Regions from separate parts of the Halotolerantifilum yawarlongkerapense genome, predicted to be linked through region 1. Evidence: riboswitches for the same ligand, from Rfam matches in the RefSeq annotation. Region 1 holds a riboswitch; each other region holds the start of a gene.
The links. Region 1 has a riboswitch for cobalamin ahead of ACULM0_RS02985 (ECF transporter S component). Riboswitches for the same ligand answer to the same signal wherever they lie in the genome.

Region 1 (7,300 bases):
GACGAATCCCGGAAAGAGAGACGAAGAGACCAAGGAACCTTTGGATCTTTACTACAGCTACACCACGGACTTTGGCGAGACCTATTACACCCTGACCAAGACGACGAATCCCGATAGCCAGGGGAACCACCCCGGCGAAGCGAAGGTCGTTTGGGATTGGTTGGCCAAGGACACGGGTCAGAAGGCAGCGGCCCAGGCCGAGTGCCAGATCCGGATGTCGCCGGATGGTTCCGTCTTTTACGCCGTGTGGAACGAAGCGAGCGAGACTTCCTGTGACGTCATGTTCAGAAGGATCATCCCGAGCGGGATGAGCATCGCGAGCACGATCAACACGATCGATGACATCCCACCGATCATCACCGTTACCGGCGTGAATGACGGCGACGTCCTCCGTTCGGATGCGGCGATCGATGTGGTGTTGAGCGAGCTGGGGACATGGTATGCCGAGGTGACTTTGGGTGACTATGACGAGTTGACTTCGAGCGGTGCCATCGGAATCTTCACGGAGCCTTTCGTTCTAGAGGCAAGTGAGGAGGCGGTCTCCTACGAGATGATCGTCTACGCTGAGGACCTCTCGGGCAATACAGCGCAAAAAACACTCGACTTCACCATCGACAGCCGAGTGCCTGTGATCGAAATCACAGGTGTGACAAGTGGTGAGTACACACGTGAAGATGTGGACCTTGCCATCTACACCGAAGGCGAAGAAACGACGATCACCTTGCAAAGGGATGGGGGTGAAGTGCCGATCGGCAACGAGGCCCTCCTGTCAGTAGAGGGTCGATACGCACTGGTCGTCAACGTTGTATCTGGCACCCACACGGCCGACCGGCATGTGGACTTCGTGATCGACAAGACAGCCCCGTCGATCGTGATCGAGGGTGTCGAAGAAGGGGGCTCTTACCGTCAGCATGCCAAACCCGAGGTGATGGTCACCGATACCTACAGTACGCAGCTGTCCGACTTGACCCTTCTACTCAACGGCATGGAGTATCTCTTGGGTACGAAAATTTCAATTGCCGGTGATTATGAACTGATCGTCGAGGCGATGGACCTATCGGGGAACACGGCCACAAAAACGGTACACTTCACGGTAACCGCCAATGAGAAAACGAGGTGATCAATGGCTGAGTAAAAAGTAATACGCGGTACATGAACATCGGGTTGGCTCACAAGAATGTGGGTGGGCCAATCCGTGAGGTTAGGGGAATTCGTAAAGGAGGAACAACAATATGAGGCGCTTGAGGGAGCAAAAGAAATGGGTGTTCTTGGCCTTGTTTGCCATGATTATCCTGACGGGTAGTACCTTCACCCAAAGTCGCGCCATCCTTCCTATCCAGGCGCCCAATCGGGGGGCATCTCCGATCTGGGCCGAGAGAATGTCGGAAGAAGAAGCGGCACTTGTGGAAGAAGAATCAGTCGAAGTACTCGCTGAGAAAGTGAGTGATGAGGAGACCCAGGGGTGGGATCAGCCAGACAAGCCGGTGCCCCCCGGACAGGCGAAAAAGTACGAAGTGCCGATAGAGGAGGTTCCGGACGAACCTGTAGAAGCAGTGGAGGACTCCCCGGCGATCGATCTGGTGGTAGATGAGGAAGTACCAGCAGCACCAGCGGAAGAAAATCCGGGCCACCAGAACGGACAACAGGGGAACGAAAACGCTGACGACGAGGGCATTGAAGAAGAACAGGAATCAATCGTCAGCGATGACGAAGCGGAAGATCCGGTCGTTCCCGAAGAAAAGTCAGGCCAGGGCCAGGGGAATAACCCCCATGATGCGACTGTACCCAACCAAGACCCCGTTGTAGAGACTGGCCAGGGAGGTCAAGGTGAAGAAGCGGATGAAGTGGAAGCAGTTCTCGGTTTGAGCAGTGATTCCACGCTCTTCACGATTCTGATCGATGGGAAGCGGATTCCTGGATTCGATCCCGCTAAAAAAGATTATCCTTATGTCTTTGAGGCCGATATCCAGGTCTTGCCGTCGATCTACGCTGTAGCCAATCACGAGGCCGCGACAGTGAAGTATTCGACGGTCACGCAGCTACCCGATACGATGGTGATCCAGGTGACGGCTGAGGATAGAAGCAAGACCCACTACCACCTGCACCTGACTGCCGAGGGCCTGAAGGAGGGTGAAGTGATTCTCCTGCTCGAAGCAATCCCCGAACTGACCGTGCCGGATATGTTGGGCCTGTGGTTACCACCGACCGAGGAGGAATTCGAGCTTGGTAAGGGTAGTGCGCCCATTCGTTTCTGGGTGTCCGACCCCCTCTTGACCCCGGAAATTTGGATCTACGATCCCGCCGGCAGCACCACCGATGCCGTGATCAAGATCAGCACCGGTGAGCTTAAGATGAACACCGGATCGGGTAAGCACGCTCGCGCCACGGTCGCCAGTGGGGAGGGAGGCTTTTACAAGTACAACTTGAAGCTCAAGTCCTTCCCAGATCTGGAAATCGGTGAGCGTTACGCCCTGGCCATCATGAACGGTGGTGAACAGGTCTATTTCGGAGACAATGTGCCGGCGGTCATTCATTTCACAGTCGTGGAGGCCTTCAAGGAGGCCCCATCCAATCGCAATCGGACGGATGACAAGAGCCAAGGGCGTTCGAACGCCGGGGGCAAACGCTAACGTACCCACCATTTACTGATCATAGAAACCGGATGACCACCGATCTGCGGAGGTCATCCGGTTTCTGATTTCTTAAATATTCAGCCACTATGGCGATACGGGAGCTAACGCGCTATGATAGGGATGTCAAGTTGTGCTAGGATCTGAAAGGAGGTAAGGGTAGTGGAGAGTAGAAGCTTCGATCGATATCTCGAGCGGCTGGCTATCGATCGGAAGGTCAGACCTGATCATGAAACGCTACAACTGCTGCACCGGCGCCATCTCGAGCACATTCCCTTCGAAAACCTGATGATTCGAGAGGGTGCATGTCCCGACCTGCAGATAAGAGCTCTAGAGAATAAGATTTTGTACCAGGGAAAAGGTGGCATCTGCTACGAGCTCAACGGTCTCTTCGCCGCGCTTCTGGAAGTCATCGGCTTCGATGTGCGGATGCTCGGTGCTCGGGTTGAAGAGAAAGGAACTTTTTTTGACCATCTGGTGCTTGAGGTGGCTATAAAGGGTGCATCTTATCTGGTGGATGTGGGCTTTGGCGATCATTTCGTTGAGCCGTTCCCCTTGGTGGTGGATAAAAAATTCTCTGACGAGCGCGGAACGTTCTGGTTGGAACAAGAGAATGACAATAGGATTCTCTGGCGAGAGGGTCTGGAGAGAGAACGGTCATTTTGCTATGAACTTTGTCCCGTCGCCAGAGAGCTGCAGGATTTCAAGGAACAGTGCTACCATTATGCCAAGGCACCTGACTCGCGCTTTCGCAAGGGAACGATTCTCTCACGATTCACAGAAAACGGAAGAGTTTCCTTGACCGACGACCGCCTTCTGCTGACGGAAGCGGGCGACAAGCGGGTCATTCAACTCGAAGATGCAGCTGCATTTCAATCGATGCTCCGAAGGCATTTTCCCGAACTCGTTGGGAATTAACGGTGGTAGGGGGTATATGTATATCACTTTGTAACGTGTATCAGAAGGTGTGGATCACCAGAGGGAAAGGAGCAGTTCCATGGGTAAGAAGGAAAAGAAAGAGGGGTTTTCATCGAAGAATTTCAAGACAGTGGAGATCGAGGGAATCAAACGGCGGAAACTGAAGCGGAAACCCTATGAAAAGGAACTGAGGAAACTGCAGATCGAGCTCGTGAAACTCCAGGAGTGGGTAAAAGAAAATGGACTCAAGGTCGTGGTGATTTTCGAAGGGCGCGATGCCGCCGGTAAGGGAGGTGTGATCAAGAGAATCACAGAGAGTCTGAACCCCAGGATCTGCCGAGTGGAGGCCCTTGGTATCCCCACGGAAAAGGAAAAAACACAGTGGTACTTCCAGCGCTACGTGAACAAGCTACCTGCTGCCGGCGAGATTGTACTCTTCGATCGCAGTTGGTACAATCGCGCCGGAGTGGAACGTGTCATGGGCTTTTGCACGGATGAAGAGTACCGCGAGTTTCTCAGGACCTGTCCTGAGTTCGAGAAGATGCTGATTCGTTCGGGCATCATCCTGATCAAGTATTGGTTCTCGGTTTCCGATGAGGAGCAGGAGCGACGTTTCGAGGCCCGGCTTGAGGATCCGACGAAGCGCTGGAAACTGAGCCCGATGGATATGGAATCGCGCAAACGTTGGGTGGACTATTCAAGAGCCAAGGATGTCATGTTCGCGCACACGGATACCAAGCAGTCCCCATGGTATGTGGTGGATGCCGATATCAAGCGACACGCGCGGCTCAACTGCATCCGTCATTTGCTCGAGCAGATTGATTATAAGGACCTAACGCCCGAACCCATTGCACTCGAACCTCGGGAGGTCGAGGAGCGGTACGTCAGACCGCCGATTACCGACCAGACCTTTGTTATGGACCATTATGGGGGTCAGGTGACCGATAATTAAAAAAGAGCCGCCCGGCTCGGGCGACTCTTTTGACTAAAAAGCATGTGTGATCAACAGACCCACGGAGATGAGAAGGCTCGTGATCAGGACCGCGATCGTGATGATCAGCGCTTCTTTCTCTTTTTGGAGGAGCTGGTTACCTGCCACCATGCGCTGTCTCTTGGACATCGAAAGCTTGTGCAGGGCGTTTCTCAAATCTTTGACCACTTGTATGCCTCCCGCTAGATGCTATGATTCATTGAGCTCAACAGGCAATATTTTATCACAAAATCCCGCGGGATGCACCTTGGAATATTTCCCAAACGCTGGGCGGGAAAGGAGGGGAAGGGGTCATCGGACCAGTCCGATCGGGTAGACCGGACAAGGTGAAAGAAACGATGGGTCGAGTGGTCCCTGTGTGCTGATGACGAGGCTTGTGCTGGGTCCAGCGGACTTGTCTAGATCCAAACCGGGGATCACCTGCCACTCAATCTTATGTTTCCTTGTGTCGACGAGACAGGTGGCTTCATTAGCGATGCCACCGGAGCCTACGGGCAGAATCTCCACCACCTGAGGATGTTGAAGCAGCTTGGTCAGGATCTCAAGCGTAGCGATCTCGCCCTCGTCCGCCACCACTTCTTCTCCGACCTTGGGGCGACCCACAGCATAGAGATGGTGGCCGGACGTCGTGCGACCGATCCGCAGGTTGTCGCGGTCGCAGATGCCTATGGCTGTCAAACCGATCCCGGTTTGAGAGGTGGGGATGTTCTTTTCTGTGCTTAGGGTGATTTCGAAAGCAGGTAAATTTCCCTCTTCGCGAGCGATTTCGATGCCGAGGCGGACCTGATCGCCTACTGCGGGCTCGTTGCAGACCGCGGCCGTCATTGTGAGGAGCGAGGCGCCTGAGGAAAGGAGCTCCATCAGGACCACCCGGGCCGTTAGCACGGCGACGTCAACTGTTGGAAAGATCACGGTATCACCGGAAGCCTCCCCGATACCCCCACAGGAGTCACAGGCGACGACAAGGACTTGTCTTTCGTTCAAAGAGTGTAGGCTGATATCCCTATTCGTTCGCATAGCGACGTTCACTTACGCGACCGATGAGCCGCTCACCGATCAGATCGGCAAGTAGCACGTTGACCGCGCTGCCTACGGTAAGTGGTAGCACCATAGCGAGGAAGAAGCCCATACCGAAACCCGGGATGAAGGCAAAGGCGAGTGGGGAGAGAATCCCGTTGGCCAGGATGGTGAGGACGAGCGTCAAAGGTCGGTTCACCCGACTCCTGAGATAAGCGTAGCACCACATGACGAGCCCCATCTCTAGGGCGATGAACAGGTGGAGGAGGGGACCCAGGGGAAAGCCCGCGGAGGCTGCTGTCATAAGATGGCCTAGACTGCCCACCAGAGCACCGGTTCCGCCTCCGAAAAGGGTGGCGGCGACGAAGCCGGGTAGGGCATCAAGGGCGATGGTTCCCGTGGGGGAGGGAATCTTGATGAGGGAGCCGATGACGCTCATGGCGAGAAACAAGCCAATCATAGGGATACGGCGCTGGGATGAAGACATGTGATCACTCCTTCTTATTTTTTAGACGAAAAAAAGCCCACGGTCAAAAAGACCGTGGACTTTACCATCGTCCTACGTCCGACCCCTGGGGTCGGGAGCTGACGAACAGGCAGGTCTCCTGGCTCACGGGTCAAGGCAGGGCTCTCGCCTTCCCAGCTGTATGCTTACAGCCGGTGGCATGATGAGGAGTCTGCTCGCCGAATACAGTGACGGGATCGCCCGGGACTTTCACCCGATTCCCTATTCTCCCCGTACCCGGGGCACCTGTTCGCGTATGTAGTATTTTCATTTACCAGTGTAGTGTAAGTCAGAACAAGAGTCAAGAGAGAACAAGAGAAGGACAAATATGGGAAAGGAGAACGGATGATGACAGGACATGTGGCAATCAACTTAAAGACGGAGGATCTGGAGAAGTCCTTGGCATTCTACCAAGCCTTGGGTTTTCGCACGATCGATGGTGGGCATAGAAATGGTGGTTTTCCAGATCGAGAGGGAAAAAAGTGGCGGGTGCTTCAATCCGATGGTGTGGTCATAGGCCTTTTCGAAGGGATGCTGGAGTCGAATCATCTCTCTTTTTACAGCGACCGATTAGATGAAATTCGAACGCTGTTCGATAATCAGTCGATCGATTATGAAGAGGCGATGGGCAGCCTGGCCCTTGTGGATCCCGATGGTCTGCCGCTGCTCTTCGAGCCTGTCCATGTGAACCCAGAGGAGGAGCTGATGGAAGCGGACCGCGCCTTTTGCGATGCGGTGCAGGAAGGTGGCGGCAGTGCATTCGCGGAAGGCTTCGATGAGCATGGGATCATGGTCTCTGGCCGTGAAAACCGACTGATCGGACGAGAGCTGATCCGAGCTGCGATGAGGCGTTTTTTCGATAAGCCGGGATTTCAACTGATTTGGGAGCCGCTGGAGGCACAGGTTTCCGTTGACGGGACCCTCGGTCACACCAGTGGGACCTATGAACGTAGCTACGAGATCCCTTCAGGGGAAAAGATCATCGAGAAGGGGAGCTACTCCACTACTTGGAAGAGAGATGAGACGGGTGACTGGCGCGTACTTTTCGATATTGGAAACTGAAGAGATATTTTGTGAGAGAAACCATTTGAAGGGTATCATGGAAAAGAGCCCGATCATCAGTACACCACCAGGAGGTCTTCAAGCCCTCTTCTCGACGCACCATCCAACCTTCGGCTGATCTCAGAGGATAAAAGCGACCAGGGGAACGACTATTTGCAGGGGAATCATTTTTCTAAC
Region 2 (7,300 bases), 870 kb from region 1:
ACCGGCACTCTGGAGAGTGAGCGGATTCACGACTAGGATGTAAGCCATGGTCATGAAGGTGGTGATTCCCGCGAGCACTTCCGTGCGGAAGGTCGTCCCATGCTCTTTGAGCTTAAAGGTTTTTTCGGAAAATCCGATGTCTGACATGTTTTGTTACCCCCGATTCTTAGTTTTTCAACTTGTCCCATGTTGATTACATGGTTATTTTAACACCCTGTATCAAAAATGCCAAATGTTTTTTAAAAAAATACGTTTAATTTTCGTGTTTTTGAAAAATCAAAAAAGACACCTCCGCGTGGGAGGTGCCTTCGCTCCTTATGCAGTTTAGAATAAGCCCAGAATTTCACCGTCAGGAAGAATATCCATGCGGTTGGCCGCCGGCACTTTCGGCAGGCCCGGCATGCGCATGATGCTACCGGCCATAGCGATCAGGAACCCGGCACCAGCCGAAGGCTTGACCTCGCGGATGGTGACCACGAAATCCTTGGGCCTTCCTTTGAGGGCAGCGTCATCGGAAAGCGAGTACTGGGTCTTGGCCATACAGATGGGCAGTCCCGACAGACCGTCTTCTGTCAGCTTGTCCATGTCTTTCTTTGCTTTCTTGGTGAAGTCCACGGCAGCTGCTCCGTAGATTTTCTGACAGATCATCTCGATCTTGTCCTCGATGGGCAGGTCGAGATCATAGAGAGGCGCATACTGCGTAGGCTTCGTCTCTACGATTTCTACAACAGCGCGGGCGAGCTCCTCGCCACCCGCTCCGCCGCCTGTGAAGACTTCCGAGAAGACGGCGCGGGCGCCGGCCTCTTCACAAAGACGCTGGATCATGGCCAGCTCGGCTTCCGTGTCCGTCGGGAAGTGGTTGATCGCCACGACAGCCGGCACGCCAAAGGTCGACACATTCTCGAGGTGTTTCGCCAGGTTTCCGAAGCCCTTCTCGAGAGCTTGCAGATTCTCTTCGGCCAGGTCTTTCTTGTCCACGCCACCGTGGTTCTTCAGCGCACGCACCGTGGCCACGATCACTGCCGCATCGGGTGTGAGGCCCGCTTGACGCGCCTTGATATTGAAGAATTTCTCGGCTCCGAGATCGGCACCGAATCCGGCTTCCGTCACCACGTAGTCCGCTAGTTTCAGGGCCATCTTGGTGGCCACCACCGAGTTCGCACCGTGGGCGATATTCGCGAAGGGACCGCCGTGGATCAGCGCAGGCGTGTTCTCGAGCGTCTGTACGAGGTTCGGCATGAGGGCATCCTTCAGAAGAAGGGCCATGGCCCCCGTTGCTTCGAGCTGATCGGCCGTCACGGGTGTGTAATCATACGTATAGGCCACGATCATGCGACCCAAGCGCGACTTGAGATCCTCCATATCCTGAGCCAGGCATAGGATCGCCATGACTTCTGAGGCCACGGAGATGTCGAAGCCATCTTCCCTGGGCACACCGTTACCGCGCCCGCCGAGACCGATGACGATATCACGCAGCGCGCGATCGTTCATATCGATAGCCCGGCGCCACACGATCCGTCGCGGATCGATGTGCAGGGGGTTGCCCTGGTGAATGTGATTGTCGATCAAGGCTGAGAGCAGATTGTTCGCAGCGGTCACCGCGTGGATGTCCCCGGTGAAGTGAAGGTTGATATCCTCCATGGGAACCACCTGGGCGTAACCACCACCGGCGGCGCCTCCCTTGATTCCGAAGCACGGTCCCAGGGAAGGTTCGCGAAGCGTCGTAAAGGTCTTTTTCCCAATACGGTTCAGGGCCATGGAAAGGCCCACGTTCGTGGTCGTTTTTCCTTCGCCGGCGGGCGTCGGATTGATGGCCGTCACGAGAATGAGCTTCCCGTCCGGCTCACCAGCCAGTCGATCGAGCACATCCAAATGGACCTTCGCTTTGTACCGACCGTAAAGTTCCAGGTCATCCTCCGTGAGTCCGACCCGTTTGCCGACCTCTACGATCGGATCCATCTTGGCTTCTTGAGCAATCTGCACATCTGTTTTCACTACTCGCACCTCCGTGTGTTTAAGAAAGGTCTAGGACCTTCATGATTTTCAGGGCTGTTTGCATGGCATACCTGTCTTTCTCATGGGAAAGACTTACCCCAGTGATTTCTTCGATCCGGTTGATTCGGTAGAGCACGGTATTGTAATGGGTGAAGAGTACTTCGCTCATCTTCTTCAGGTTGCCGTTGCACTCGAAGTAGACCTCCAGGGTCTTGATCAGCTCGGTATCTCGCTTCTCATCATAGGCGACGAGATCTTTCAGTGTCCTACGGTAGAAAATTTCTAGTTCATCTCGGATCGCCTCGTTGGTGAGTACCTTATAGATACCCAAAGAATCGAAGCGAATCACAGGATCGGATGGTACCATGAGCCCGGCGGCCTTGACGGCTTTGAGCGCATCTTTCAAGCTGCAGTGGACATCGTCGAGCCGCTGGTAAAGGCGACCGATCCCCACCAGGAGACCTTCGTCGTAAATCTTTTTAGACAGTACTTCATAGAAAAGGGTCCCCATCCTCCCGGCGATCTTTTCAAAATCCTCCTCCGATCGGAACTGGATCAGCACGTTGGCCTCCGACTCCTTCACGGCGATCAAGTAGGGTCTGCCCTTATCCTTCAGGATCAGTTCCAAAAGGTACCCCATCTTGCCCATGGCATCGCGTGCCACTGGATTTTGGGATAATCGCAAGTTGTAAATGGCATAGGCGCCTTCAGCGGTAAAACGATGGTTCGCCGCTCGGTCGATGGCCGTCGACCGGCGGTATGCGTCGAGCGAGACCAGATCTTCGAAAAATTCCACCTTGTAGCGGTTCTCCACTTCCTGAACAGAAAGTTGTTTGAGGAGCTCCAGGGCAATGACATTGGATACGGATTCGAGGTTCAGTTTATCGAACTCGGAGATCGGTTCGTAGAGACCGTAGCTGACCATGTGGCCAAAAACCTGGTTTTTCACCACGATGGGCACGAGCAAACGGTCGACCTCTCCATCCTCAAGGAGCACCCGATCCACGGAAACCTTCGAAAGCTTTCGCAGGCTCTTGTTCCGCCGGAAAGTTGTTTCTACATTTTCCACGAGCTTGTTGAGCATCAGATCGCGGAGATCGTTGTGGTAATAGAGATCTTCAAAATAATGATCCTTCACGAAGACAGGGTTCTTGATCGTCCTGGAAAGGCTCTTGAGAATATCGCTCAGATCTCCTCCTTTGAGAACCACGGCCATGGTATCGTTGTGGATGGTCTCCACCCGACGGAGCACCTCGGACTGCCGATCGTAGATCATCTTGTAGACCCCGGACATGATGTCGGTAAAGGCCGTATCATAGGCAATCTCGATCAGCGGGAACCCCAGGTCATCGGCTCGCGCTCGAAAATCCTCAGGCAGGGTGTCCCGATAAGGCTGGACCTTGATCAGCATCCCGCTCACCCCTCCGTGATCGAGGGCCTCCAAGATGTCAATCTGCTTGTCCCGATCCGCCTTGTCGAGCACTTCGGCCGTGGTCAGGATCATCTCTTCTCCCGCGATCCACTTCTCGATATCCAGATCCACCATGATATTGATATGTTTCACGCAGCGATCCAAACCGACCTCACCCGACAGGATAACGCTTTCCCCAAGGGTGCTAAGAGACAGCAGTTCCTTCACCTTCACACTAGAGTCCTTTAACACGGCCGGCCACCTCTTCCTTCGCTTTTTCACGCCTATGTTTCTATTCTACCAACAAAAAAGGCCTTCTTCAACGAGAAGACCGCTTTCGATGTGAATTTTCGACAAATCATTCGAGGGAGAATCCCGCTTCCTCGAAGGTGATCATATGGGCCATCATGGCCGAGGCCATGTCCACCAGCGGCATCATCATCACGGCACCGGTACCTTCGCCAAGCCGCAGACCCAAATCGATGGGCGCCTTCAAGCCCAGATGCTCCAGAGCCACCCCGGCGGCCGGCTCGGCAGAAGCATGACTGGCGATCATGTAGGCGGTGGCATACTCGGAGAGTCCGGCGGCGATCAGTGCACTCGCCGCGGCAATCACACCGTCGATGATCACGGGGACGCGCTTGGCGGCTGCCCCGAGGATCACCCCGGCCATCCCTGCGATATCGAGCCCCCCCACGCAAGAGAGGATATGCAGTGGGTCGGCCTGTGTGCGGTGATGCAGGGCGAGTCCCTTCTCGATCACCGCGATCTTGTGGGCGCGTTTTTCCGCCGGTAGATTGGCACCGAGTCCCGTGATTTCGCAGACCGCGGCGCCGGTTAGAGCGGCGATCACCGCCGTGGCCGGTGTGGTGTTGCCGATGCCCATCTCCCCGATGGCCACTAGCTGCGCTCCCTTTCCGATTGCCTCTTCGGCCATCTCGATGCCGACGACGAGGGCACGTCTTGCTTCTTCCCGCGTCATGGCCGCTTCCTTTGTGAAGTTGGCCGTACCCCGACGGACCTTTTTGTGGTGGATCGGCGCACCGGCCAGATCACGGTCCACACCGATGTCCACGATGTACAGGTCACTTCTCGCCTCCTTGGCGAAGGCACAGACGCCCGTGATTCCCTTGGTCATGTTGAGGGTCTGGATCCATGTGATATCCCGGGGAGCGGCTGATACCCCCTCTTCTGTGATCCCGTGGTCCGCAGCCATCACGATGGTGGCCCTCTTATCGAATCGAAAGCGCATCTGTCCTGTGATGGCAGAAAGACGGACGGCCAGGTCCTCCAGTTCCCCGAGGCTGCCCAGTGGTTTGATCAATCCGTCGATTCGGGCGCGTGTGGTCTTCATCAGCTCGGGATCCAGCGGTTCGATGTTCCTTAGGACCTCGTTCAATTTCTCGCTGGTCATGTTCTCTTCTCCTCCTTTTTACCAATGAAAAAAGGCCCACGGATCCCAAGGAGCGCACAGACAAGCCTGTACTGCTTCCCGGGACCGTGGACCTTACCTAATCCATGGTGTATCGATCGATGTGGCAGGTCTCCTGACTTCGCGTCTAGGCTAGGGACGCCTTCCCGAATCCCAAGAAGGATCGGTGGCCTTTCGTCCGTTCGCTCGGCGTTACAGTGGCGGGACCGTTCACGACTCTCACGTGATTCCCTATTCTCCCCTGGTGGGGCACCGCATCGAGTGATTCATTTTTGGTTGATTCTAGTAATTACCCTGTGCGTGCATGGCTTCGGCAACTTTTACGAAGCCAGCGATGTTGGCACCGGCCACGAGGTTGTATCCGAATCCGTAGTCGCCGGCAGCTTTCATGGCGTTGTCATGGATATTCTTCATGATCGCCTGGAGCTTGGCGTCGACTTCTTCTTCTGTCCAGCTGTAACGCATGCTGTTCTGGCTCATCTCAAGTGCAGATGTGGCCACGCCACCAGCGTTGGCTGCTTTTGCAGGACCAACGATCACGTTGCTCTTCTGGAGGAACTCAAGAGCATCGTTCGTCGTAGGCATGTTCGAACCTTCGATGACGAATTTTACGCCGTTTGCAACGATTTTCTTGGCGTCTTCCATGTGGATTTCGTTCTGTGTTGCGCATGGAACCAAGATGTCGGCTTTCACGCCCCAAGGCTTCTCGCCTTCGAAGTACTCCACACCGAACTTGTCAGCGTAGAGCTTCACTTTGTCAGCGCCGGAGTTACGCATTTCCACGAGGTAGTCGATCTTCTCAGGCGTCGTTACACCGTCTGGATCGTAAACGTATCCATCGGGACCAGAGAGAGTGACCACTTTACCGCCGAGGTCGCGAACCTTCTGGCAAGTACCCCAGGATACGTTACCGAAGCCCGAGATGGCAACCGTTTTGCCTTCGAAAGAAGTGCCTTCGTGCTTGAGTACTTCGTTGGCGAAGTAGACGATACCAAAACCAGTGGCTTCCGGACGGATCAGTGATCCACCGTAGGGAAGGCCTTTGCCCGTGAGCACACCGTTTTCAAAGGCGCCGCGGATACGTCGGTACTGGCCGTAGAGATAGCCAATCTCACGACCGCCCACACCGATGTCTCCAGCCGGAACGTCTACATCAGGACCAATGTGACGGTAGAGCTCTGTCATGAAGCTCTGGCAGAAACGCTGCACTTCGCCTGCGCTCTTACCGTTGGGATCGAAGTCAGAACCACCTTTACCACCGCCGATGGGAAGACCCGTAAGAGAGTTCTTGAAGATCTGCTCGAAACCGAGGAACTTCACGATGCCGAGGTACACGGATTTGTGGAAACGGAGGCCACCCTTGTAAGGGCCGATGGCGCCGTTGAACTGTACGCGGAAACCACGGTTCACGTGGAGGTTGCCGGCGTCGTCCACCCATGGTACGCGGAACATGATCTGACGCTCGGGCTCGGCGATGCGAGACAGGATATTGGCCTCAACCCACTCGGGGTGCTGCTCGAGTACGGGCTCGAGGGAAACAAATACTTCTTCAACCGCCTGGATAAACTCCGGCTCGGATGCATTGCGTGCTTTAACCTGCTCTAAAACCTCTTCAATGTACTTCATTGGACAACCTCTCCTTTTTTCGGGAATCGTTTTCCCGTCTCCAAAAATTTTTTTCCCTTCGTGGCAGAAACGTGGCAGAAAGTTTGTTAAAAATTTACGCAATCTGTCATACACGTGCATTATAACACACAATTTTGAAGAGTGACAACCGCGTCAACGCTTTTTCACATATAAATTTTTTGACACGATTGTCAGGTCCCTGATATAGAGGTGGGTCATGTGTTCAAGCGCCTGGAACACTTCCATTTGCAGTATTTTCAGACTTTTTGACAGGGGCCGTTCGAGGGGGTAGTCGTGCCCCATCTCGAGCAAAATCTCCAGTCCTCCCTGGCGTCGGTAGATGCGCCGCTTCTCGAGATGCATCTCCGGTGCCGCGCGGCAAACGGCCTCCTCCAGGACCTGATACAGGGTGTGATCGGAGATGGTGAACTGTCCCATCTGGGAGAAGGTCGGTCGCACCACGGTCTTTTCCTCGACCACCCCACCGCCAAGCCGACGTTTGATGAAGGCGTGGAGCGTGTCGAAAAAATGCCCGGAAAAGTCCCGCTTGATCTCAAGGGTAGGCAGGGGGATGATGTGCTTGCCGTGGAAAAGACGCTCTTCCCGGGCCTTCTTGATCTCGGCCTCCGTGCTGATCTCCTCGATCATAATCAGTTCGTCGACCGGATCAACCCCGAGGGCCTCGGCGATACGGTTGACCATCTTGATGGAGGTTCCGATGATCAGCATGTGGTCGTAATCACCCTTCTCCAACAGTTCCCTAGCCTGGCGCCGGTGCGCGTCGTCCAGAAAGAGGGCGCGCTTGACCGCGGCGATCTTGGTCTGCTCGGATTTCG
Region 3 (7,247 bases), 1.5 Mb from region 1:
AGATGCTTTCCTTGCCACTCCAGTTTGTACTTCAGGAAGGTGATGAACTGAGACCATCCCGCATCTGATATGGCTTTCGATAGTTTCTTGTTCTTGACCATGCCCTTGATACTCAGTGTTTCCAGTACGACCACTTGGTTTTCGTTGGCCAACCGGGTACTCAGTTTGTGGGCGAAGTCTTTTCGCTGGTTTGCTATATGAACATGTAAATTGGCTATTTTTTGTGCTACCTTCTTGTGATTCTGTGAATCGAGCTGTTTCTTTGCCAACTTCCGTTGGAGCTTGGCCAGCTTCTTCTCCGACGCCTGGATGTACTTGGCTCTTTCGATGAACTCGGTGTTTTCACCATTGTAGATGGTGGCGAAGGTCTTGAGGCCAAGATCAACACCGACGGCTTTCGAAGCGTCAATACTCTGGATCTCCAAGGGCTTTACCAACTCGATCGTCTCTTCGAGAGCAAGGGAAACATAATACTTAGAACCCTTCAGGGTGATCGTCGCTTTTAAGATCCTTGCATGACCCCCTCTGACTTTCTTGAGTATCCCCTTATTTCTTGCTGTCTTTACTTTTGCCATGGACACCTTCCCAAGTTTCGGTATCTTGATGTGAGAAGAACCAATGATTTCGATGTTGTTATTCGTCATCTTGGTTGTATAGGCCTTCTTAGCGCTACGTTTTGATTTGAACTTCGGATATCGGTTTTGACGAGTGAAGAAGCGAACGTACGCATCTTCGACATGTTCACAAGCCGCTTCTAAAGCAAATTTGTCGACCTCTTTCAAGAAACCATAGTCCTCAGAGGACTTCAGTGGCACCATGGTCTCCTTCTTGTATCTACCAACCGAAAGTTTCTTTCCATTCTCCTTATAATAGGTTTTCCTCGCATCGAGATACTTATTGTAGATTAACCTGGCACATCCAATGTTCTTGTTGATGAGAATCACCTGTTCCTCAGTAGGATAAACACGAAGAACAAGGCCATAGTGTTTCAACTGAAGACCCTGCTTAGCCAATACCTCGTTTTTTTCTTTGACCGTCATTCGTTTACCCATGAGTACTCCTTCTCCTTTTGAGACTGGCGTATCTTCGGATTTGATTTTCATCAGTAGATGTGCATAATTCCATCTGTGAGCTGCAGCAAACTGCATTCATTTCATTCTTGGCGAATCTAAAGTATTGTCACTCATCATGTCTTTGGGGTATGAAAACCCAAAGCTGCGACTCGAATGTATATCGTTACCACTTCAAAGTTCTTCTGTCAATGAAATCACCTTTCTATTATTGTAACATATGTTCTGTTCCTTCGACAGGAAATATTGAGCACATTGCGCGAAAAAAACGCCCTAACTCACGACTGAAGTCACGAGTGTGCGGGCGCTAAATTATCAAGAGAGTCAGCAGCTTTAAGCTCTTTGACTCTTTGGTGTAGTAGTTTTGCACCACGAGAACCATATTGAGATTGTGCTTTTCGATAATCAGTACAAGCTTTCTGTAGTTTGTTGTTTTTGTAGCATAGTTGCAAGTCAACACCCCCAAAAACATTTACCTATTAGGTAATGCTTTATAACTCAATTATAATCGATATGCTAGTGTGAGTCAAAATATATTGTGTATCTTGCTGATCTAAAATTTCATCAACCACAGAAAATCGCAAAAGACTCTGTTTCGCAAAACGATCTTGAGCGAGTAAGCTATTAATCTTCAGATTGTGCAGGACAGTAAGAGTTCAAAGGTTCATGGTTAGAATGGGACTTTCTTTACGAGTGACATCACTTTCTGATACAATGAACATGCATAATAGGTAGTGGTTGTGTTTACGAACACATGAAAAGGGAAGCGGGTGCAAGTCCCGCGCGGTCCCGCCGCCGTAAGCGCGAGAAAAATTCCCTCCGATAGCACCACTGGGTAGTCATCTACCCGGGAAGGTCAGGGGAGTTTTGCATGTCTCGCCGAGCCGGAAGACCTGCCCTACCAATCGAACACCGACGCCTTCACGGGGATGGAGGGGTGTTTTTTGGGCTGGCGGACTTCTCAAGATTCCGCCTTAAAGCTTCAGAAAATACGAAACCTCCCCGCTAAAAAGTTGGCGCCGGGAGGCATTTTTTTGCACAAAATAGGAGGAGGAAACCCGGGTGGGTAGAAGAGAAGATGAAATCTGCTATCCCTTTATGGCAGAAGAAGGGATGTTTTGCGACTACGAGATCCTGACGGACGGGCTATCCAGCCAGTTGGGCCTCTGTCATGCCCACGCGGGCGAGGTCAAGGACGGGCGGCTAGGGGAAGACCTCCTCTGGCTGGTGGAGATGGCCCTACACCTGAACGGTTCGGTTCGGGGAAAGCTGGCGGTGGAAGAGGCGGATCTTGATCGTTTGCACGGTATGTACGATTGTTATCGTAGCCTCGTGCCAAAGGCTTTTACCCTGCCGGTGGGAACGGTCCTGTCTTGTGAACTGCACCTAGCCCGGCACCGGGCCAAGGAAGTGGTGCGGATGCTCCACAGGATCGAGGGTGCGCCGGCAATTATAATCCGGTTTTCAGGACTACTGGCCAATCTCCTCTATGCCATGAGTTGTTATGTGGAGAGTCAGGCGGAAGCAGACCTGCCGGTTTTCACTTCGAAGAGTTATCAGATGAGCGGAAAGGAATGAAAGTAATGAATAAAAAGATCATGACCATCGTACTGGTGGTGGCCCTAGCGGCGGCACTGTTACTGGGGTACAACACCTTTCTAGCCCCCAAGGCGGTAGAAGGGGACAAGGCCGTTACGATCACCGTCACCCACGCGGATGAGGGAATCGATGAGACATTTGAGTACCAGACGGACCAGGATTTTCTCCTGGCCCTCATGCAAGACCACCAGGAAGAGCTGGGTGCTACTTTTGAGGAGTTTGATTTCGGCATCATGGTCGCGGGACTCATGGGCTACGAGGCGAACGAGGGCGCCCAGGAGTACTGGCACCTGATCGTCAACGGACAGGACGCGGTGACGGGTCCTGGGGAAGTGCCGCTCACCGATGGCGACGTTTACGACTTCGAACTCAGGACCTGGTAAGATGCGTGCCAGGGAACTGGTGCTGCTGGGCTTATTCAGCGCGGCGCTGACGGCGGGGAAGCTGGCGCTTAGCCTGATTCCCAACGTGGAGATTGTCACGCTTCTTTTCATCTTGTTCACGGTGACGCTAGGGGTGAAGAAGACCCTTCTGATTTCCTTTGTTTTTGTGACCACGGAGATCTTGATCTACGGGTTTTCCACCTGGGTCCTGATCTATTACCTGGTCTGGCCTCTGCTCATCTTTCTCACGGCGGGACCGGGTAGGCTGGTGAAGAGCGAGTACGGCTACGCCATCATAGCGGGGCTGTTCGGTCTTTCATTCGGTCTCTTCTTTGCCCTGGGCGAGTCCCTCTTCTACGGAGTAGCCTACGGTTTCACCTACTGGCTGAGGGGACTACCCCTGGATTTATTGCACGGTGTATCGAATTTCATCCTGACCCTGGTCCTATGGAAACCGCTGAAAAAATTCCTCGCCGATCAGGTGGACCGCTACCTAGCGGTGGAATAATGAGATCACGACGCTCTCGCATCGGGGGCGTCTTTTCTTGTCCGCTAGTAGGAAGGCCCTTCCATTTTCCCCTGTACCGCTTTTCTCCTGACTATGATAAAATCATGGGGTGGAGGAGGAACACACCTATGAAGGAAACCATCAGAGAAATAATCGATCTCACCTGGCCGATCATGGTCGGGATGCTACTGCAGATGTTCCTCGGAACCGTGGATCTAAAATTCGTCTCGCGTCTGGGTACGGAGGCCGCTGCGGCGGTGAGCCTGGGCACCTCTACCATCGGGGTGATTTTTGTTTTCACGGCGCTGATCGCCACGAGCCTCGTGGCCTTGGTGTCCCAGGCCGCGGGGAGAAAGGACCACGGGGGTGTGATCTTGGCGGCCGGCGGCGGCCTGCTTCTTTCCGGTGTGGTGGGTCTTGCCCTCACCCTGGTTCTGCCCCCACTGGCAGGACCGATCGTCAGCCTGCTCTTTAATCCGAACCCGGCCGTTCACCGGCTCACGGTGTCCTACCTGCAGGTGGTCTTTGCCTCGAGTCTTTTCGTCTTTCTATCGGCCGCGGGCAGGAGCATTCTACAGGGGAAGAAGGATACGCTCACCCCGCTTAAAATTTTGATCTTCTCGAATCTCGTGAACATCGTCCTCGATCCCTTTTTTATCTTCACGCTGAACATGGGCATCCGCGGGGCGGCCGTGGCCACGATGATCGGTCATCTGATCGCTGCGGCCCTTTTCCTCAGAGTGCTCTTTCACGAGGTCTTCGGTGGTAAGCATATCTTTATCGACGCGGTTTTTGTAAAAGGCTACAGGCGCTTTCAGTCGCTGATTCACATCGGGGGCTACGCCAGCCTCCAGCAGGTGACCCGACCGATCACGGGCCTTCTGATGTTCCGGATCGTCTATGCCGTGGGCGGTAACAGCGGCACGGCTGCCTTCGGCATCGGAGGCCAGCTTTTCGGCTATACCTTTGTCTTTCTCACGGGTCTGAGCCTGGCGGTATCGATTCTGGTGGGCCATGCCATCGGATCGCTCAGGATCCAGCGCATCGAGTATCTGATCAACGTCAGCATGCTCCTTGCGATCACCAATGTGGTGGTCTTCGGATTTTTCTATCTGCTCATTCCCGAACAGCTCCTCGGCTGGTTTTTGCAAGATCCCCAGGTGATCACCAAGGGGGTGAGCTACCTCAAGATCGTCTACGGAGGGCTTCTCTTCGTACCGATTCCCATGGTGCTCGGAGGGGTCTTCAACGGGGCGGGGGCCACGGTCTATCCCATGCTGGCCTCACTGGTGGCCAACCTCTTTTTTAAAGTTCCCGTGGCCTATCTCTTGGCCACTGTGTTAAAATGGGGACTGGACGGCGTTTGGGCGGCCATCGGACTCTCGGTGATCGTGGAAGCGGCCGTGATCTGGTATTTTTTCAAACACTGGCGGGCTACATCGCCGGTGGGATCAACAGAGGAAAGCTAAGGGGGACAAGCGGTGTTTATTCAAGACTACCTGCGGGCGGTGGTGCTGATCTTTATGGCCGAGATGGGGGACAAGACCCAGATCCTGGCCATGGCCTTTGCCACCCAGTACGGGGTGCGGCATATCCTGTCCGGGGTCGCCATAGGCGCTTTCTTCAACCACGGGCTGGCCATTTTACTGGGTACCCTGATCAGCCAATTCCTACCCCTATTGGTGATCGAGATCGTGGCGGGACTTTTGTTTCTTAATTTCGCCTTTACCTCCCTTTCGGTGGAAGATGCCGACGCAGAACCCACACCGGCCAAGTTCGGTCCGGTGGTGACGGTGGCCCTGGCTTTCTTTCTGGGGGAGCTGGGGGACAAGACCCAGCTGGCGGCCATGAGCCTGGGGGCCGCGAGTCTTTTTCCCTTTTTCGTCCTGCTCGGGACGGTGACCGGTATGGTGCTGACCAGCGGCATGGGGATTGTGGTGGGTCGCAAGCTCGGGGACAAGATCCCGGAGTTCGCTATGAAAACCGGTGCCTTCGTGGTATTTCTCTTTTTCGGCCTAGAAAAGGTCTTGGGCTCGAGTGCGATCGATACGCTGCCCATGACACTGGTTTATGGGGTCGTGGTGGTCCTTTTGATCCTCGGGGTCTTCATGATCCGTCGCTTCAAGGGTGAGATCGCCGAGCGGGACACGGTGCTCAAGAAAAGAGCCCGCGCCCTTGCCGAGATGCTCAAGACGGTGGAGGAGCAGGCCAACCAACTGTGCCTGGGATGCACGGTCTGCGATGGATCGGCCTGCCTGGTGGGCTACATCAAGGGGATTCTTTCTTGGCACCTCAGGGAAGGAAAGACCATCGACTTTATCGATGAGTCGCGGATCAACCGCCTGGATAACAAGGGCTTTAGCCCGGAGACGGCCAAACACACGCTGGATTTACTCCTCAGTTACTACCGGGAGCATCCGGTGGAGTACAGAACAAACGAATCGCTACACCACCTCCGGCATAGCCTGGAGATGATGATTTTTCAAGATAGGCTGGAGGCCCCGGATCTGGAGGCCTATGAAACTTTGCTCAACAGAAGATGGGAGGCGCTTTAGACGATGGGAAAACTGTTTGGCACCGATGGGGTGCGGGGTATTGCGAATACAGAGCTGACGAATGAACTGGCCTACAAGCTGGGGCGGTTCGGAGCGCACGTGATCACAGGTGGTAGAAGGGACGCCAAGATGCTGGTGGCCAAGGACACGCGGGTCTCGGGGGATATGCTGGAGGCGGCCATGGTCTCGGGGATCCTGTCGGCTGGCGTGGATGTCATTCGGATCGGCGTCCTACCCACACCGGCCCTGGCCCACCTGGTGCGGGATTTCGGTGCCGATGCCGGTGTCATGATCTCGGCGTCGCATAATCCCGTGGCCTATAACGGCATCAAGTTTTTCAATGAAAAGGGGCTCAAGCTCACCGATGCCATCGAGGAGGAGATCGAGGCCTTTATCCTGGAGGACAAGGACCTAGCGCACATCCCCGTGGGGACGGAGATCGGCCGGGAGACCCAGGTTTACGAGGCGGAGGAACTCTACACCAGGTACCTGATCGAGACCATCGATGTGGATTTCAAAGGCCTTGCCGTGGCCCTGGACGGGGCCAACGGGGCGGCCTCTGATGTGGCCCCTCACACCATGCACAAGCTCGGAGCCAAGGTAAAGAGCATGCACACGTCCCCGGACGGTTTTAACATCAATGAACACTGCGGGTCGACCCACCCGGGGGACCTGGTCGAGGTGATGAAGGCCGGCGGCTATGATATCGGTCTGGCCTTCGATGGCGATGCGGACCGGTTGATCGCCGTGGATGAAAAGGGCGACCTGGTGGATGGCGATAAGATCATGGCCATCTGCGCGAGGCACCTGAAAGAAAAGGGTCTTCTGAAAGAAAACACCGTGGTGGCCACGGTGATGAGCAACCTAGGCTTCCAGCTGGCGCTCAAGCGCGAAAAGATCAACCTGGAGATCACCCAGGTGGGCGACCGCTACGTGCTCGAGCGCATGCTGGAAGGCGGATTTTCCATCGGTGGGGAGCAGTCGGGTCACATTATTTTCCTCGACCACAATACCACGGGCGATGGGCTACTCAGCGCCCTGCAGCTGATGGCCGTGATGAAGGAGACGGGAAAACCCCTATCGGAACTGGCCAGTATGATGGATACCTATCCCCAGGTGCTGCAAAACGCAC
Region 4 (7,300 bases), 1.0 Mb from region 1:
GGCACAGGCTTTTGACCGTATCAAGCACCTGCACCTGGTGGTGGATATCCAGGTTGGAGATGGGTTCGTCGAGCAGCATGATCTTGGCCCGCTGGGCGATGGCCCGAGCGATGATCACGCGCTGGCGCTCACCACCGCTCACATCGCACAGGCGCGCCTTTCTCAGGTGCCAGGTGTTCGTCGTCTCCATGGCCTCTCGTACGATACGCTCCTCCTCGGGACCCGACCGGACGAAGCGACCGAGATAGGGGGTCCGACCCATGAGGACGATCTCACTGCAGGTGAAGTCGTGCTGCGTATCCGCCTGCTGGGGGACCGAGGCGATGCGCTGGGCCAGTTCCTTTTGGCGGAGTTTCGCGAGGTCGTCGCCGCCGATGCGCACCCGACCGGAGGAAGGGGTCAGATGACGGAGCAAATTCTTCAGGAGCGTCGTCTTCCCCGACCCGTTGGGGCCCACGATCGCGTAGAAGCCCCCCTCTTCAAAATCCAGGGAGAGGGTCTTCAAGATCGGCTCCTCTCGATAACCGAAGGTCAGTCGATCGACATGAATGGCAATGGACATGAACTCACCTCTTTCTCAATAGCAGGAAGATAAAGTAGGGGGCGCCGAAGAGCGCCGTGATGGCACCGACCGGTATCTCGGCCGGCGGGATGATGGAACGGGCGATGGTGTCCGTGAGGATCAAAAACAAGGCGCCGCCCAGGGCCGAGGCCGGGAGCAGGTAGCGGTGGTCCGATCCGATCAGAATCCTGAGGGTGTGCGGGACGATGAGTCCCACGAAACCGATGATCCCGCTCATGGATACCGCTCCGGCCACCATGAGGGAAGTGATTCCCAGCAGGATGCGGCGGACCGTCTCCACCTCGATCCCCAGGCTCTTGGCCTCGTTGTCCCCCGTGAGCATCACGTTGAGGTCGCGGGAGAACAGACAGGTGGCTCCTGTACCGACGAGGATAAGCGGGGTGAGTAGCGTCACCTTCCGCCAGTTCGCCGCGGATACGCTACCCATGGTCCACAGGTACACCTTCTCGATGGCCTCGCGGTTGAGGATCATCATCAGGGAGATCATGGCCGACAGAAAGAAACTGATGGCGATTCCCGCAAGAAGTAGTGTCCCTACACTCCGGCGCTTGTCCACCCCGGCGATCTGGTAGACGATAAAAATCGTCAGCAGTGCCCCTGTGAAAGCGAAGAAGGTGATCGTGGAGAGCCCGGCCACCGTGCGCTCGCCAAAAGTGATGATGGCCAAGGTGGCCCCCAGCGCGGCCCCAGAGGAGACCCCCAGGACGTAGGGTTCGGCCATGGGATTCTTAAACAGCCCCTGGTAGGTGGTCCCGCTGATGGCCAGCCCCATCCCCACGAGTCCGGCGAGCAGGACCCTGGGCAGACGAATCGACCAGAGGATCTTCACATGCATGGGCTCGGTGCTCGAACCGGTGAACAGAATACCTAGGGCGTCGATGAAGCTGATACGGGCGGCCCCGAAGGTCGTGGCCAGGACCACGAAAAAGAGGAGGGCCAGGGCCAACCCGATGACGGCCCTGGTCCCCCGGGCCACTATTCGAAGGCCCCGGGGTGGATCAGGCGGGCCATGGACTCGAGTCCCTCGGCGAGACGGGGGCCTTGGCGATCGAGCGTGTTGTTATCGATAGGGAGTACGCGGTTGTTTTCTACGGCGGAGAGCTCTTTATAACCTTCGGTTTGAGAGAAGGTCTCGACGACATCACCAAAGGCCGAGATGAAAACGACCTCGGGATCCTTTTCCATGAGGGTCTCCAGAGAGTACTTCCAGCCCGTGGCATCGGCTGCCACGTTTTCTCCACCGGCCATAGCGATCATATCGGAGATAAAGGTGTCCCCTGTGGCCGTGTAGTCACCGTACTCACCGAAGCCCACCACGTAGTAGACGGGTGGTTTCTCCAGCCCGGAGACGCGCTCTGTCACTTCGGCGACGGTTGCCTGCATACCCGCGATCAATTCGTCGGCCTTATCGCTCGCGTCGAGCACAGTCCCCACCTTCTCGATGGTCTCGTAGGCGCCCTCGAAAGAACTCGGTCCGTAGAGGACGACCACGGTGAAACCCAGGTCCTCCAGATTGTGTAGCACCTCTTCTTTGAAATGAGTGGAGGCGATGATCAGATCGGGGTCGAGGGCCGTGATGGTCTCGAGGCTGGGGTCGGACAAGAGGCCGACAGAGTCGATCTCGGAGACTTCCGCCGGGTAGTCACAGTAGTCCGTGCGGCCCACCAGAAGGTCCGCCCGGTCCAGGGCAAAAATCGTCTCGGTGATGCTCGGGGCCACGCTGACCACGCGCTCCGGCTTCTCCTCGATGGTCACGGCGCGACCGTTGGAATCGGTGATCACCATGGGATAGCGAGATCCGGAGGTCTCCTCTGCCCCCTCATCTTCTATCGATTCTTGCGCTGCAGGAGCCTCGGGCTCAACGGTATCGGCCGGTGTGGCCTCGGTGGTGCATCCGGCGAGCAGGCCCGCCAGAACCAGTGTCATCATGAACAACCAGATCAGTTTACGCATGTCAATCTCTCCTTCGTTTTCTAAAAGTTTTCGTCACATGAAAAAAAGACCCCACAAAGTCGGAGTCTTAGATTAACAAGCAAAGATTACTTGTGCACGGTTTTTCCCTCCGAAATCGTGTCGATCTAGGGGAGCTGGTCTCCTGGCTCGCGCGTCATCCTAATCCCGGCCTTCCCAAAGCGATGGCTTCAGTGGTCTCTCGGGGGTCGTCTGCGCTTACAGTAGCGGGGGCTGCACCGGCATTGCACCGGTTTCCCAATGAAGTCCTCTCGGACACTCACCCTAGCGTATGATGCTTTTTATTGTGTGGCCTCGGGCCCATTATACGTTACATCCCGGGGAAAAGGCAAGCCCTTTCACACCCGGCGGTAGAGTAGCAGATCGAAGCCCCTCTCCATCAGGCCGGCGACGAGCACCGCCACGAGCGCCCAAGCGAAGACACCCGCTGTATTCAGGTAAATCTTCTCGAGGTGCATGGCCGCACCGATTCCCGATCGAGGCTGGCTGAGGACCTCGGCGGCGATAATCACCTTGAGTCCAAGGCCCGCACCGGTACGGATCGCAGCGCGAATGGCACCGCCGATGGCCGGTAAATAAAGAGCCCGCCACCGTTTTTTCCGGTCCAGCCCGAAGGACCGGACCATCTCGATCAGACGGATATCGATACCGTCGAAACCGGCGAGCAGCGTTTCGTAGAGCGTGGGAAAGAGAATCAAGAAGCCCACAAAGAGCGGGGCACGTGAGGACTGCAACCAGATCAGGGCCAACAGGATCACCGCAATGGTGGGAACGCTCCTTATGGTGAGGAGCAGTGGTCTTAAGAAGAGTCGAACCCCCCGCCTTGCATAGGCAGCGGCTGCGCCGGTCAAGGCCAGACCAAAGGAAAGAACCAGGGCGATCAGGCTCCTAAGGAGCGTGGCCCCCACGTGTCCATAGAGCTTGGGACTGGGGATCATCTGCCCGAGGACCACCAGCGTTTCCACCGGAGAGGGGAGCAAAATCGGCTGACCCACCAAAGTAGCGGCAAGCTGCCAGAGGAGGATAAACCCTAGCGAAGCGAGAAAGAGCGGCAGTCGATCACTGGAAAAGGCCTTCATCGGGTAGACTCCCCCCGATACTGGCGGGATTGAAATCGTAGAGCACTTGGTAGTAAGCCATCAGGGCTTCTTGGACCTCAGTGGCCTCTCGATGCTCGAGGTTGTTTCGCGGCATACTGGCGGCCACCAGCGGACCCTGCATGCCGGTCTCGAGCGCTTCCATCAGCGCACCCGTCTCCTCGGGATTTTCGTTCGCATAGGTCACACTCTCCGCCAGGGTCGCCTGCATGCCCTCGAGGATCTCGGGGTAATTGTCCGCGATCTCATCCTTAACGAGCAAACCCGCCTGGGGATAGGACGTCTCGAGGCCAGTGACCTCGCGCCAGGCTTCCTGAAGGTCCATGGCAATCTGGGTGTCGGGGGCCTTTCCCATCACCGCGGTGAGCATGGGCTCTGGCATCATGGAGTAGTTCACCTGTCCAGAGATGAAGAGTGGTGCCAGCTCTGTGGCACCGGTCACGTAATTGAGGGTCACGTCGGTTTCGGGATCGAGCCCCTTTTGTGAAAGAATATAGCGGAATAAAATATCCGGCGACAGGTTCTGACCGATCATGTTGATCGTCTGACCCTTTAATACATTCACATCTTCAATCGGTTCGGGTCCGGCGATGTACAGGTTGCCCCAAACATCCACGGAAGCCAGGCGGTACGGTAGGCCGTCGTTGTACAGCTTGGCCGCCAGATTCGTGGGGGCCACGGCGAAGTCCGCCTCGCCGTTGACAAGCTTGGCCACCAGGAGATCTGTGGACATCACGATCTCATAGGTGATCGTGGCACCCTCGACGAACTGGGTCTCTTCGGCGATGGCCTTGGCCAGTGCAAGCACAGGCGTCCCATTGGGCACGACCACGTGGAAGGTCTTGCCTTCGTAATCAGGTGTCTGCTGACAACCGGCCAGGAGGCTGGTGGCAAGCACGAAAACCATCAGGAGGATAAGTACATTCTTTTTCACGGGACATCAACCTTTCTTGATCCGTTCGGTGACGGACGCTTTGATCTCGAGGTAATCGGTACGCGTAAGCCGATCGGGCCCCCGATCATGGGCGCCCAGTTCATAGGTCGCTCGTTCCACCAGCGGTCGGTCGCTGGCAACGAGGAGACGGTCGGCCACTTGGATGGCCTCCTCCACATCGTGGCTGACGAAGAGGACCGCCGGCCGGTAGTGGCGGAAGAGTTGTAAAAAAAGTGCGAGCATGCGGTCCTTGGTCCCCACATCCAGGGACTGAAAGGGTTCATCCATCAAAAGGAGCGCGGGTTCGTGGGCGAAGGCTCTGGCCAGGGAAAGTCGCTGTCGCATACCGCCGGAGAGCGCCGCCGGTTTGGCCTCGGCAAAAGCGGTGAGACCCACCTCATCGAGAAGCGTGTCCACCAGGTCCCTACGTCCCGGGGCCACGACCAGTTCAAGATTCTGCCGGGCCGTGTACCAGGGGAGGAGACGGTCTTCTTGGAAGACCACCCCCACGCGGCCGTCGACACCCTCGATTCGTCCGGTAGAAGGGTGCTCCAGACCGGCCAAAAGGCGGATCAGTGTCGTTTTGCCGGCACCCGACGGTCCCAGCATGGCCAGGATTTCCCCTTGGTCCAGGGAGAAGCTGAGCCCCTCGATCACGGACAAGGTATCATATTTTTTCGTCAGTTTCTCCACGCGGATCACGGGCCTTCTCCCCTTTCTTCAACGTACTCATTCTAACATGTTTTTCCACGAGAAAAAAGCGCAGCCCTCAACAGGCTACGCAATTTCAATCGCTTGGTTCGAATCATACTCGCGGGAGGTTTCTAAGTAAAGTTGCACCGGGTAGGTGGTGTGGAGGACCTCGTTGCGGTCCACGAAAAGCCCCATCTCATCGAGAAGCCACATGACCTCCTCCACGGTGAAGGCCTGGTGTGGTTTGATCCTGCTCCCGGCGATCTCCAGCAGACGATCGGTCAGCCGATTCTTCTCCCCGTGGCAGAGCATAAGGATGCTGAGCTTCCCGCGCTCTCCCAGGAGACAGGTCGCTGCGGAGAGAAGGGCACCCGGTGCTTCGATGCACTCGAGCCGGTGGGCGATGATCACCCGGTGAAAGTGGTCTCCCCGAAACCGGGACAGGGTTTCGGGCTCCGTCGTAAAGATCTCCAGACCCTTGTCGCGGGCGCGGGCAACGAAAGCTTCGTCCCGGCCGACCAAGAGAATCCGCTGGCCGGATTTTAACCCCGCTAGTAGTTTCTCCGTTGATTTGAAAGACTGCTTCTCTAGAAAACGTTCGTAATGCTCACGACATCCGTCCATGGGATGAGCCCTCCCTTCGGGTCATTTTCCATACTGTACTTTACCATTTGAGGGCGTTAAGATTCAACGAGTATGACAGAAAGGTCATATAAATATTTGTTAATAATTTCAAAAAAATAGACCCCTGGGGGTCTAGATGGCCGTGTGGATCTTGAGGACCAGATCGATGCGCAGACCCGGATCGAGATTCTTTATCTCCAGCGAACCGCGGAAGAGCCCCTCCACCATGTTCAGTGTCTGGTAAAGGCCGATGCCGGCGGTATTGGTGGACCGGTCTGTGGTGAAAAAAGGATCGAAGACCTTGTCCATATGCTCGCCCGCGATGCCGCTCCCATTGTCTAGGATGGAAAGGCGCAGCTCATTGTCGAAGCAGCGGGCCTTCAGCGTCACCGTGGGCGCCTTGATGCCCTCGAAGGCATGATGGGTTGCGTTGTCCAGAAGATGCTTGAGGACGCGCTCTAGAGCCGCTTCGTAGGACAAGATCTTCCGTTCGCACCCCTCGGTGAGTAGCACGAAACGAACGCTGGAAAAATTCTTCTCGTAACTGAAGAGGACACGATCGAAAAAGTGCTTGAGATGAAAGAGCGAGAGCGCGTTCTCATCATAGAGATTCTCCGAATTTTCGATTTCGCTGATCAGCCGGATCATGGCCTGCACATCACCATCCATGACCCGGACATCTTTGTTCAGTTCGTCGATCAGTCCGGACATCCGCTCTTTGTCCGAGGCATCGCAAGCCTCGCGCAGGGCGTCGAGCTGTTTGTGCATGTAGGATTCCAAGGTGACAAGGTTGCCCAGTGGTGTGTTGAATCCATGGTTGATGCCGCTGACAAAACTCTTGAAGGCATCGCGCTTGTGGCGGAAGAGCTCCCGCTCCTTGTAACGCTCGAGATCTTGGAGGGCCGTTTCCAACGCCTCCTTCTTCCGCTCAAGGGTGGACGTGCGTTGGGCCACCAGGTTTTCCAGATGATCGCGGTAGGACACGGCTTCCTGCCACAAATAGCCGACGATACCCCCGTAAAGGGCACCAAAAATCGCGGGGACGATGTATCCCCTTAGCTCAAATACCGGCGTCCGGATGAGCATTTTCTGAAAAACAGAGGCGAAGATCAGGAGCAAAGCTCCCAGTAGTACGGACCCTAACAGTCTCGTGGTACGAGTCAATATGACCACCTCTCTCCCTATACCCTACTTTACCCCATAATCGCAAATGTTAACCAAAAATCACCCACCCCTGCTAATAGCAGGGGTGGGTGATGCACTTTTTCTAAGGGATCACTCGACGCGCAGTCCTTCTTCCAGGTCGTTGTCGATCTCAAGAACAATCTCGTCATCGACAGCCAGACCCTCGGTGACCTCCACATGGTTGTCCCCTTCAAGGCCCAGGGTGATCTCCCG

Region 2: it holds a riboswitch for cobalamin, as region 1 does, so the genes downstream of both, cobT (nicotinate-nucleotide--dimethylbenzimidazole phosphoribosyltransferase) here and ACULM0_RS02985 (ECF transporter S component) in region 1, are expected to answer to the same signal.
Region 3: it holds a riboswitch for cobalamin, as region 1 does, so the genes downstream of both, ACULM0_RS10995 (hypothetical protein) here and ACULM0_RS02985 (ECF transporter S component) in region 1, are expected to answer to the same signal.
Region 4: it holds a riboswitch for cobalamin, as region 1 does, so the genes downstream of both, ACULM0_RS07905 (ABC transporter substrate-binding protein) here and ACULM0_RS02985 (ECF transporter S component) in region 1, are expected to answer to the same signal.

The regions. Positions count from the first base shown of each region.
Region 1 is NZ_CP199719.1:605,526-612,825, reverse strand. Features, by position in the region: gene ACULM0_RS03015 (choice-of-anchor O protein) at 1-1,120, shown strand, start outside; gene ACULM0_RS03010 (hypothetical protein) at 1,233-2,630, shown strand; gene ACULM0_RS03005 (arylamine N-acetyltransferase family protein) at 2,793-3,548, shown strand; gene ppk2 (polyphosphate kinase 2) at 3,628-4,500, shown strand; gene ACULM0_RS02995 (hypothetical protein) at 4,534-4,707, opposite strand; gene ACULM0_RS02990 (alpha-ribazole kinase) at 4,831-5,556, opposite strand; gene ACULM0_RS02985 (ECF transporter S component) at 5,543-6,043, opposite strand; cobalamin riboswitch at 6,135-6,326, opposite strand; gene ACULM0_RS02980 (DUF4440 domain-containing protein) at 6,407-7,123, shown strand.
Region 2 is NZ_CP199719.1:1,471,269-1,478,568, forward strand. Features, by position in the region: gene ACULM0_RS07140 (NCS2 family permease) at 1-147, opposite strand, end outside; gene ACULM0_RS07145 (formate--tetrahydrofolate ligase) at 325-1,995, opposite strand; gene ACULM0_RS07150 (PucR family transcriptional regulator) at 2,015-3,658, opposite strand; gene cobT (nicotinate-nucleotide--dimethylbenzimidazole phosphoribosyltransferase) at 3,765-4,820, opposite strand; cobalamin riboswitch at 4,927-5,110, opposite strand; gene gdhA (NADP-specific glutamate dehydrogenase) at 5,121-6,464, opposite strand; gene ACULM0_RS07165 (hypothetical protein) at 6,618-7,300, opposite strand, start outside.
Region 3 is NZ_CP199719.1:2,217,856-2,225,102, forward strand. Features, by position in the region: gene ACULM0_RS10990 (RNA-guided endonuclease TnpB family protein) at 1-1,052, opposite strand, end outside; cobalamin riboswitch at 1,788-1,985, shown strand; gene ACULM0_RS10995 (hypothetical protein) at 2,133-2,648, shown strand; gene ACULM0_RS11000 (DUF4430 domain-containing protein) at 2,654-3,052, shown strand; gene ACULM0_RS11005 (hypothetical protein) at 3,054-3,560, shown strand; gene ACULM0_RS11010 (MATE family efflux transporter) at 3,689-5,029, shown strand; gene ACULM0_RS11015 (TMEM165/GDT1 family protein) at 5,042-6,115, shown strand; gene glmM (phosphoglucosamine mutase) at 6,119-7,247, shown strand, end outside.
Region 4 is NZ_CP199719.1:1,621,087-1,628,386, forward strand. Features, by position in the region: gene ACULM0_RS07895 (heme ABC transporter ATP-binding protein) at 1-562, opposite strand, end outside; gene ACULM0_RS07900 (FecCD family ABC transporter permease) at 567-1,559, opposite strand; gene ACULM0_RS07905 (ABC transporter substrate-binding protein) at 1,559-2,536, opposite strand; cobalamin riboswitch at 2,652-2,832, opposite strand; gene ACULM0_RS07910 (ABC transporter permease) at 2,893-3,633, opposite strand; gene ACULM0_RS07915 (ABC transporter substrate-binding protein) at 3,614-4,585, opposite strand; gene ACULM0_RS07920 (ABC transporter ATP-binding protein) at 4,592-5,287, opposite strand; gene ACULM0_RS07925 (hypothetical protein) at 5,363-5,902, opposite strand; gene ACULM0_RS07930 (sensor histidine kinase) at 6,035-7,066, opposite strand; gene ACULM0_RS07935 (efflux RND transporter periplasmic adaptor subunit) at 7,178-7,300, opposite strand, start outside.